Regions from separate parts of the Pseudoglutamicibacter albus genome, predicted to be linked through region 3. Evidence: riboswitches for the same ligand, from Rfam matches in the RefSeq annotation. Region 3 holds a riboswitch; each other region holds the start of a gene.
The links. Region 3 has a riboswitch for S-adenosylmethionine ahead of J2S67_RS08975 (flavin reductase family protein). Riboswitches for the same ligand answer to the same signal wherever they lie in the genome.
Positions count from the first base shown of each region.

Region 1: linked by a shared signal. The riboswitch ahead of J2S67_RS00090 (LLM class flavin-dependent oxidoreductase) and the one ahead of J2S67_RS08975 (flavin reductase family protein) in region 3 are both predicted to bind S-adenosylmethionine.
Region 2: linked by a shared signal. The riboswitch ahead of J2S67_RS00060 (O-acetylhomoserine aminocarboxypropyltransferase/cysteine synthase family protein) and the one ahead of J2S67_RS08975 (flavin reductase family protein) in region 3 are both predicted to bind S-adenosylmethionine.

Region 1 is NZ_JAVDXX010000001.1:18,536-21,807, forward strand. It holds gene acs (acetate--CoA ligase) at 1-1,398, opposite strand, end outside; SAM riboswitch class I at 1,407-1,504, opposite strand; SAM riboswitch class I at 1,846-1,959, shown strand; gene J2S67_RS00090 (LLM class flavin-dependent oxidoreductase) at 1,990-3,272, shown strand, end outside.
Region 2 is NZ_JAVDXX010000001.1:11,270-14,541, reverse strand. It holds gene J2S67_RS00070 (M20 metallopeptidase family protein) at 1-576, opposite strand, end outside; gene J2S67_RS00065 (histidine phosphatase family protein) at 653-1,312, opposite strand; SAM riboswitch class I at 1,406-1,510, shown strand; gene J2S67_RS00060 (O-acetylhomoserine aminocarboxypropyltransferase/cysteine synthase family protein) at 1,523-2,851, shown strand; gene J2S67_RS00055 (CoA-binding protein) at 2,851-3,272, shown strand, end outside.
Region 3 is NZ_JAVDXX010000001.1:2,030,493-2,033,764, reverse strand. It holds gene J2S67_RS08990 (single-stranded DNA-binding protein) at 1-522, shown strand, start outside; gene rpsR (30S ribosomal protein S18) at 593-832, shown strand; gene rplI (50S ribosomal protein L9) at 856-1,317, shown strand; SAM riboswitch class IV at 1,514-1,627, shown strand; gene J2S67_RS08975 (flavin reductase family protein) at 1,668-2,192, shown strand; gene J2S67_RS08970 (PepSY domain-containing protein) at 2,309-2,950, shown strand.

The DNA.
Region 1 (3,272 bases), 2.0 Mb from region 3:
CATGTCGCGGCCTACGCTGCCGGGCTTGACGGTGGTTGCCCCGGGTAGGGGAGTGAGGATGGTGGAGCCAGTTTCTGACTGCCACCAGGTATCGACCATGCTGATGCCGCGCTCGGGTTCCCCGGTTTCGGGGTTGGCGGGCTGGTAGGTGTCGCGGCCGATCTGTTCGCGTAGCCACCGCGCTGCTTCAGGGTTGACGGCTTCACCTACGGTTCCGCCGAGGCGGATGCTCGAGAGATCGTATTCGTCGGGGATCCCTTCAGGGAACCAGCCCATGAGCGAACGCACGAGCGTTGGCGCGGTGTAGTAGGAGGTCACACCATAACGCTGGATGACTTCGAAGTGCCGGCCCGGGTGCGGGGCGTTGGGTACGCCTTCGTAGATGACTTGGGTCGCGCCGGCCCCGAGCGGCCCATAGATCTCGTAGGTGTGGGCGGTGACCCACGCGAGATCTGCAGTGCACCAATGCACATCGCCCGCGCGTTGAGCTGGGTCCGGGTGGGCGAAAATCTGGTTATAGGTCGCTACAGCACCGGTGAGGTAGCCGCCGGTCGTGTGCACCAGGCCCTTCGGTTTCCCGGTGGTCCCGGAGGTGTACATGATGAACAGCGGATTTTCCGCATCGAACGCTTCCGGTGTGTGCTGCCGTGGCTGGCGGGGCACAATCTGGTCCCACCAGATGTCACGGCCTTCGGTCCACGGGATGTCGCGGTGGCCGGTGCGGTCGATCACGAGCACATGCTCGAGCTGGTTCTCCCCGGATGCGGCCTCGTCCGCGATGTCCTTGACGGGCACGGCCTTGCCGCGGCGGTACTGGCCGTCGCTGGTGACCAGCAGCTTGGCGCGGGTGTCTTCAACACGGAAACGCAACGCTTCTGCGCTGAATCCGCCGAAAACAAGCGAGTGGATCGCGCCGATGCGTGCGCAAGCCAGCGTGATGATGATCGTCTCAACGAGCACCGGAAGATAGATCACGACGCGGTCGCCGCGGGCGATGCCCAGTTCCGTGAGCGCGTGGGCGGCTTGCGAGATTTCCTCGGTGAGTTCGCGGTAGGTGACGGTGCGACGGTCGCCGGGTTCACCTTCGAAGTAGAGCGCTACTTTGTCCCCGTTGCCTGCCGCTACGTGGCGGTCTGCGCAGTTGACAGCGGCGTTGAGCGTGCCTCCCGCGAACCAGGTTTGCTGCAGACCTTCCTGAGTTTCAGGGTTAGGCGGGGTTAGCGTGTGCACCGTATCCCACGGGGTCTCCCACGTGAGCTGGGCGGCCTGTTTGGCCCAGTACGCGCTGTGCTCTTCATCGCTAAGCAGCGCGTCATCGCTAGGCTGCGCGCTGCTGAGGTTTGCGTTGCTGAGCTGAGCCTGGGCGGCCTGGTGCGCGGGTGCGGACGTTGCGGTCATGCGTTGTCACTCCATCGATCCTGGCGTGAGCACCATGCCCGGTAAAAACCCGGGGTGGTTGCTGCGGCGTCATCGAGCCAGATCTCTCAGCCGCTCTGGATGGTTGTGCTGTCCATAGTGGGTGACGAAGGTGGTTGCACGCAAATCGGGTCAGCGTGTGTGTCATGTTGCTCAACACGCGCCACGCTTGAGGTAGCTGGCGTCTGATGCGGCGGGCGATCACCCCACCCATGATCCCGTTGATGATCAGCGCGATGATATCGACGGTAAAGAACACTTCTGGCCGCGCAAATTCCACGTCGCTGTAGCCCTTTCACCTGCAGAAACCCGTGTTATGGCATGGGGTAATACTTTCGCAGGTGTAGCCGCCGATGCGTGCCGTCATTCTTTGTCATCGGTCACGAGCGATTTGCGTGATGCCCATGGTGTGCCTCTATGCTGAATCCGTATCCATCCAGAGCGGCCGAGAGATCTGGCTCGATGACGCCGCAGCAACCATCCTGAAGGGTTCCGTAGCAGGAATCGTGAGGGAAAGGTGCTCCCGCCAGAAGACGATGGCGCAGCGTTTGAGGGCTGCGGGAAAGGGTTAACATGTCGTCTGAAAAACCGATTCTTCTCAACGCTTTCGCGATGAACACGATTGGCCACCAGTCCCCGGGTTTGTGGAAGCATCCGGAAGATACCTCGCGGGATTACAACAAGCTTTCGCACTGGGTTGAGCTTGCCAGGATCCTGGAGGAGGGCCGTTTTTCCGCCCTGTTTTTGGCGGACGTGATGGGTGTGTATGACGCCTATGCGAACTCCCCGGAGACCGCGTTGCGTTCCGGTGCGCAGATCCCGTTGGCTGACCCTGCAGTGATCGTGGCGGGGATGGCTGCGGCGACGAAGAACCTCGGTTTCGGTGTCACGGCGGGCACGGCATATGAGCATCCGGTGGGGCTTGCGCGCCGCATGGCGACCCTGGACCACATCACCGGCGGTCGAGTCGGCTGGAACGTTGTGACCGGCTACCTCGAGTCCGCGGCGAAGAACTTTGGCCAGACCCGCCAGATGGAGCACGACGAACGCTACGATCACGCGGATGAATATCTCGAGGTCGTGTATAAGCTGCTTGAGGGTTCGTGGGAGGACGATGCGGTTGTAGCTGACCGCGAATCTGGTTTGTTTGTTGACCCGGCTAAGGTGCACCCGATTGAACACGAGGGCAAGTGGTTCAACGTTCCAGGTATTGCGATCACGGAGCCTTCCCGTCAACGCACCCCGGTGATCTTCCAGGCTGGCGCGTCTTCGCGCGGTATGGCTTTCGCGGGGAAGCATGCTGAGGCTGTGTTCGTTTCGCAGGCAACCAAGGAAGGCCTCGCGAAGACCGTGAAGAAAATCCGCGAAGCAACCGTGGCGGCGGGCCGTAACGCTGATGACGTCAAGATTTTCGCGATGATCACCCCGGTCGTTGGCAAGACGAACGAGGAAGCGTGGGAGAAATTCCGCGAATACCAGTCTTATGCCGATGAACAGGGAGCGTTGGCGTTGCTCGCAGGCTGGACGGGCATCGACTTGTCCGAATACCCGCTTGATGCGGTGATCGGTGAAGACGTGGAGTCCAACGCGATCCAGTCCGCGGTGAACATGTTCCAGGCGGCTTCAGGTGATTCTGATAAGCCGTGGAACGTGGGCCAGTTGGCGCGCTACATCGGCGTGGGTGGTTTCGGTCCGGTTGCCGTGGGCACCGGCCGTGAAGTTGCCGAACAGTTCCATGAATGGGTGCGTGACACCGGGGTGGATGGCTTCAACGTCGCCTACGCGGTCAAGCCTGGCACGTTCCGTGACGTGGTGGACTATGTGATTCCAGAACTCGAAGCGCTCGGCGTGTACCC
Region 2 (3,272 bases), 2.0 Mb from region 3:
CGCTTCGTCGACCGGCTGGCCTGCGGCTTCGAGAAGGCCTTCTTCGATTATGATTTTCGCGCCGCCAGCGGTTTCTTCGGCAGGCTGAAACATGCCCACAACATCGGCGGTGAGTTCATCGCGGCGCTGTGCGAGATACAGCAGCGCGCCCACCAGGCCGGCGGTGTGCATGTCGTGGCCGCACGCATGCATCTTCCCGGTTTCGGTGGGCGAATATTCAAGCCCGGTTTCTTCGGTGACCGGTAGCGCGTCCATGTCTCCACGCAACAGGACTACGGGGCGGCGCGTACCTTCAGGTAGCGGAGCAGCACCACGCAGAACAGCGGTCACAGAGGACTGCGCCTTCCCGGTGTGCAGCTCGATCCCCTCGGTTCCCTCGAGCGCATCCAGCACCGCCGCCTGAGTGGTGGGTAGGTGCCGGTCCAGCTCGGGATTCGCGTGCAGATAGCGGCGCAACCGGACGATGTGCCCGTTGAGTTCCGCCGGGATCGGTTCTTGCGCCGCCGGATGTACCGCCGGAAGCTGTTGCCCCGGTGTTGACGTGTTTCTCGCTGATGTACTGGCGGTGCTCATCATGGGTGTCCTTGGCTTAGCTGGTGTCCGTGAACGGCGTCACAGTCAGTGTAGTGGGTGGCTGTGATGCAGCGCCGGGTTAGGAAAGTGCGCTGCGGATGTGGTGCAGGTGCGCTTCTTGGGCTGGGGTGAGGTAGCGGATGTCGCAGTTGCGCAAGCCCGGGTTGCTGATGTTCCACTCGTCCAAGGTGTTGAGCAGGCAGCGAGTGGTTGAGCCGTGGGATACGGCGATGATCCGCTTGCCCGGGTTGCGCTGGAGTGCTTCGGCGAGCGCTGTAGCACTACGGCGGCCGGCGTCTTTGGAGCTTTCGACTCCTTCGAGGATCCCGAGCTCTTTACCGCGGGCTTCGACCTCTTCGACGTTGGGGAGGTGCGCCGGGAAGAGGTAGGTGAAGGTGTCTTGGTCGATGTCGACGTAGGCACGACCTTCGTAGGGGCCGTAGGAGCGTTCTTTGAGCCCGGCGATGACGCGCGGCGCCTCAAGTCCGAGGTGTTCAGCGATGATCTCGGCGGTTTCGCGTGCCCTGAGCTGCGGGGAGGTGAGAATGACGTCCCACGGGCTACCCCATCGTGATGTCGCGTCAGCCGCCAGGGTTTCCGCCGCGGCGCGGGCTTGTTCGATGCCGGTCGCGTTGAGGGGGACGTCCGCGCTTCCTTGGAAGCGGCGTTCTTTATTCCAGTCTGTTTGCCCGTGGCGGACCAAAGCGAGAGACGGGACGTGGTGAGGGCTGGTGCTCATATCCCCAGCTTATGCCGGCCGCACTGTTCCCGGCGCGCCTTAGTACGTCACATGCGTTTGCCCTGGCTCGAGTCGAGTGCGCATAATGGTGGCTGACCATCTAGAGCGGTCGAGGGACCTGGCCCTGTGACGCCGCAGCAACCATCGACGCAGCACCACCGCTGCAGCGAATGGTGCTCATGCCGGGATCGATGGAGTTGAAGGAGTTCCATGTCTTCTGCCGACCGTCAATTCGGTTTCCGTACCCGTGCCCTGCATGCGGGTGCCACCCCTGATTCGGAGCACGGTTCGCGTGCCGTCCCGCTGTATAACACGACGTCTTTCGTGTTTGAAAACGCGGACGATGCGGCAACGCTGTTCGCGCTGCAGAAGTACGGGAACGTGTATTCGCGTATCGCTAACCCTACGGTTGCGGCGTTCGAGGAACGCGTCGCGTCCCTTGAGGGCGGTATCGGCGCGGTCGCGACGTCTTCGGGTATGGCCGCTGAGTTCATCACGTTCGCCGCGCTATGCCAGGCGGGCGATCACGTGGTCGCTTCCTCGAAGCTCTATGGCGGGACCGTGACGCAGCTGGATGTCACGCTGCGCCGATTCGGCGTGGAGACCACGTTCATCGACTCAACCGAGGTCGAGGACTTCGCGGCCGCGATCCAACCGAACACCAAGGTCCTCTACACCGAGGTGGTCGCCAACCCGTCCGGTGTGATCACCGACATCGAAGGTCTCGGCGCTCTCGCCCACGAACACGGGATCCCACTGGTTGTGGATTCGACCCTGACCCCGCCATATATTTTCCGTCCGCTGGAACACGGCGCGGACATCGTGATCCACTCGGCGACCAAGTTCCTGGGCGGCCACGGAACCACCCTGGGCGGCGTGGTCGTTGAATCAGGCCGTTTCAACTGGGGCAACGGCAACTTCCCGTCCATGACGGAACCGGTGCCTTCCTACGGCGACTTGTCGTGGTGGGGCAACTTCGGCGAGTACGGTTTCCTCACCAAGCTACGCAACGAACAGTTGCGTGACATCGGCGCATCGCTCGCCCCTCAGTCCGCGTGGCAGTTGCTCATCGGCATCGAAACCCTGCCGCAGCGTATGGATGCGCACATCGCCAACGCCCGTGAGGTCGCGCGTTGGCTGGCTAACGATGACCGCATCGAGTGGGTCTCCTACGCCGGCCTGGAAGACCACGCCTACCACGAACGCGGCAAGCAGCTCTTGCCGAACGGCGTGGGCTCCGTGTTCAGCTTTGGTCTCAAGGGTGGGCGCGACGTCGGGGCTGAGTTCATCGCGAACCTGCAGCTGGCCAGCCACCTAGCCAACATTGGTGACGCGAAGACCCTCGTGTTGCATCCGGCATCCACAACGCATCAGCAGCTAAGTAAAGAACAGCTGATTGCCGGCGGGATCGGCGAAGACCTGATCCGTATTTCGGTGGGCCTTGAGGATGTTGAGGACATCATCTGGGACCTCGACCAGGCCCTGGAAGCCGCCGTGAACGGTGCTAGTGACGGTGCTGCGAACGGGGAGGAAGCGTAATGAGCAACGAAACCACCACAACAGAGGCCAACAGCACGTGGGTTGGCCCATCAGCCCCGCAACGGTTGAACCTGCTGCGTGCCGCCAAGAGCATCGCGATCGTCGGCGCCTCCACCAACCCCGCGCGTGCCGCGTATTTCGTGGCGACCTACCTGCAGTCCTCCGCCCCCTACAAGCTGTACTTCATCAACCCGCGAGCCACTGAGCTGCTCGGGGAGCCCGTGTACCCGAGCCTCGATGACCTGCCAGAAGCGCCCGACATCGTGGTTGCATTCCGCCGTAACGAAGACCTCCCGAGCGTCGCTGAGGACGCCGTGCGTGTGGGCGCGAAGGTGTTCTGGGCACAGTTGGGCCTGTGGAACGAAGAAGCCGCGCGCATCGCTGAAGCCGGCGGGCTCGCCGCGGTCATGAACCGTTGCGT
Region 3 (3,272 bases):
GCGGTAGCGAACTTCACGGTCGCTTCTACGCCGCGGATCTTCGACCGTCAGGCCAACGAGTTCAAAGACGGCGAAGCCCTCTTCATGCGCTGCAGCGTATGGCGCGAACACGCCGAAAACGTGGCGGAATCACTGACCAAGGGCATGCGCGTCATCGCCCAGGGTCGTCTCCGTGCCCGCAGCTATGACGATCAGAACGGCAACCGCCGTACCGCATGGGAACTGGACGTCGACGAAGTCGGCCCAGCCCTGCGCTACGCAACCGCACAAGTCACCCGCAACCCGCGAGGCGGCGGGGGTAACCAAGGCGGTTTCGGCGGCAACCAGGGCGGCTTCGGTGGAAACACCGGCGGCGGCTTTGGTGGCGGCAACCAAGGCGGAGGCTTCGGCGGCCAGCAGAACCAGGGCGGCGGCGGAGACTGGGGTGCGCCTCAGCAATCTCCAGCTAACGACCCGTGGGGTAACTCTGGCGGCTCAAGCGACTGGGGCGCAAACCCCGGCCAGTCCGCACCACCGTTCTAAATCGTTTTCAAACCAATACCCATCCCGCAGCTGACACTGCGGGCTCCAAAACAAACTAAGGAGCTCCACGATGGCTAAGCCTGAAATTCGCAAGCCTAAGCCTAAGGCCAACCCGCTCAAGGCCGCCGACATCGACTACATTGACTACAAAGATGTCGCCCTTCTTCGCAAGTTCATCTCCGACCGCGGCAAGATCCGCGCTCGTCGTGTAACTGGCGTGACCGTGCAGGAGCAGCGCAAGATCGCTCAGGCGATCAAGAATGCGCGCGAAGTTGCCCTGCTTCCATACTCCGGCGCTGGCCGCGGCTAAGCAAGAAGGAGGAGAGAAGAAACATGGCAAAGCTTATTCTCACGCATGAGGTAACCGGCCTGGGTGCTGCTGGCGACATCGTCGAAGTACGCGACGGCTACGCACGTAACTACCTGTTGCCACGCGGCTACGCGATCACCTGGACCAAGGGTGGCGAGAAGGACATCGAGTCCATCAAGGCTGCTCGCGAGGCCCACCGCATCGCGAATCTCGAAGAAGCACAGAAGATCGCAGACGGCCTCAAGGACGCTGAGATCCGCATCGAGGTTAAAGCTGGTGACACCGGCCGCCTGTTCGGTACCGTCAAGCAGGCCGACGTTGCAGCAGCAATCGAGGCTGCCGGCCTGGGCAAGGTCGACAAGCGCACCATCGAGATCGCACAGCAGGTCAAGACAACTGGCCACTACAAGGCCACCGTCCGCCTGCACGAAGACGTTCTCGCGAACACCACGCTGCACGTTGTTGCAGCACCAAAGGGCAAGTAACACTCAAGCACTCAGCGCGCGGAACCATAATGTGAACCGCGTGTCAGCTCACGTGTGAAACAGTCTGAGACGCGCCCCGCGAGGGGCGTGAACGAACGCCGCACCCGGCAAGGGTGCGGCGTTCGTCTCATTAAATGAACTACAGGACACATTCAGTTGCACGGCGTGCGCTGAACTGTTTATCGTTTAACACACGAATCATGAGTACGGATTTTTAGGCCCTGGCTAATCCGTCGGCAACCCTCTCGCGTAGGTGGGGTGCCCCAGGTGACGATTCGGCCGTCGGGAATGCCGGCGGCAAGCTGCGCCGGCCATAGTGGACGGCCGATACTTGCGAAGGATGAGTCGCTATGTCCCTGACCCACACCATCGACCAGGCAACCCTGCGTTCGGCATTCGACCGTTTCCCTGTAGGCGTGGCAGCCCTCTGCTCCCGCGTGGGAGGCCACCACGAAGGCATGGTCTCCTCGAGCTTCGCGGTCGGCATCTCATATGAGCCAGCGCTCGTATCCTTCTCAGTTCGCAACGAATCCCGCACATGGCAGCGCCTCAAGCACGGCTACCGGCTCGGCGTCTCGATTCTGGCCGATGAACACCGCGAGGTCTGCTATCAGCTCGCCTCCCGCGACGTATCCAAGCGTTTCAGCGGCCTCGACGTTACGTTAGCTGACTCCGGTGCTTTGTTCCTGGACCGCGCCGCCCTGTGGCTTGAGACCTCGATCTATGACACGGTCCCGGCAGGCGACCACACCATCGTGCTGTTGAAGGTCCACGCTGTATCGCAAGGCGAGGAACACGGAGAGCCGATCGTGCTGCACGGCAAGACGTTCCGCGACCTTGCGCAGCTTCCAGACCGCGCACTCGTAACCGCCTAAAGCCTGCTGTTTGGAGGCGCTGATCATAGGGCAAACGCGGGCAGTTAATCCAGATTGGCTTAGAGCTGAGCAAAAAAGCAGTGCTATCTGAGTCCCGATCTGCGTATATTGAGGCCATGGAGAGAAAACATGTAGCCCTCACGTCCGTAGCAACCCTCGCGCTGGTTCTTGCCGCTTGCGGTGCTCCAACGGAGGACAAAACCTCCGAATCCACCCAGGACGCCCAGCAGACCCAAACTCAGCAGACTGAGACTCAGCAGGCGCAGAACACTGACGCCGATGACGCTGACGATGCTGATGATAAGGACTCTGCAGACAACAACGCGCAAGCCCCAACCAAGGGTGGCAGCCAACAGAACGCTCTCAAGGCGATCGAGACCGCTGAAAAGGAAGTTGGCGGAAAGGTCGTTGACCTCGACTGGGATGACGATAAGAGCGGCTGGAGCGTAGATGTTGTCAAGGGCAATAAGAGTCACGAGCTCGAGGTAGCCGCTGACGGATCCAAGGTCACCAACCAGGATGAAGTCGAAGACGTAGACAGCGATGACCGCCGCGAATATGACGCGATCAAGGTAGAAATCGCTAAGGCGATCGAGACCGCGCTCAAGGACACCCCAGGCACCCTCGATGACGTCAGTGTTGACGAGGAGCAAGGCCAGATCATGTGGGAAGTTGATATCTACCCAGAGGGTGGCGGCGCCGACGTGACGGTCTATGTGGACGTCAAGAGCGGACAGGTCCTCAAGAAGGACAAATAAGCACGGAAAAGCCTAAGCAATAGTGCAAGGTAGTTTGTGGGGCGGGCCCTTTCGGGCCCGCCCCATGTGCATGTAGCCCCATTTCATGTAGTCCCATTTGTGGGCACGTCAACCTTCCACGAGGGTGAGTTGGCGAACCTTCAACCTCTACTCGGGCGAGTCTGTGGGTAACTAGCCCAAACCTGTGGATAACTTAGGGTTTCAGGCGTGTATCGCGTGGATATCCTTCTTGTCAACATGACACGTGTGCTTGAAGGTTGGGGAAAAGTTTCTAGAGCATCTTCATAATCCACAAGAAAAAACCGCGGAATCTCGCGGGATA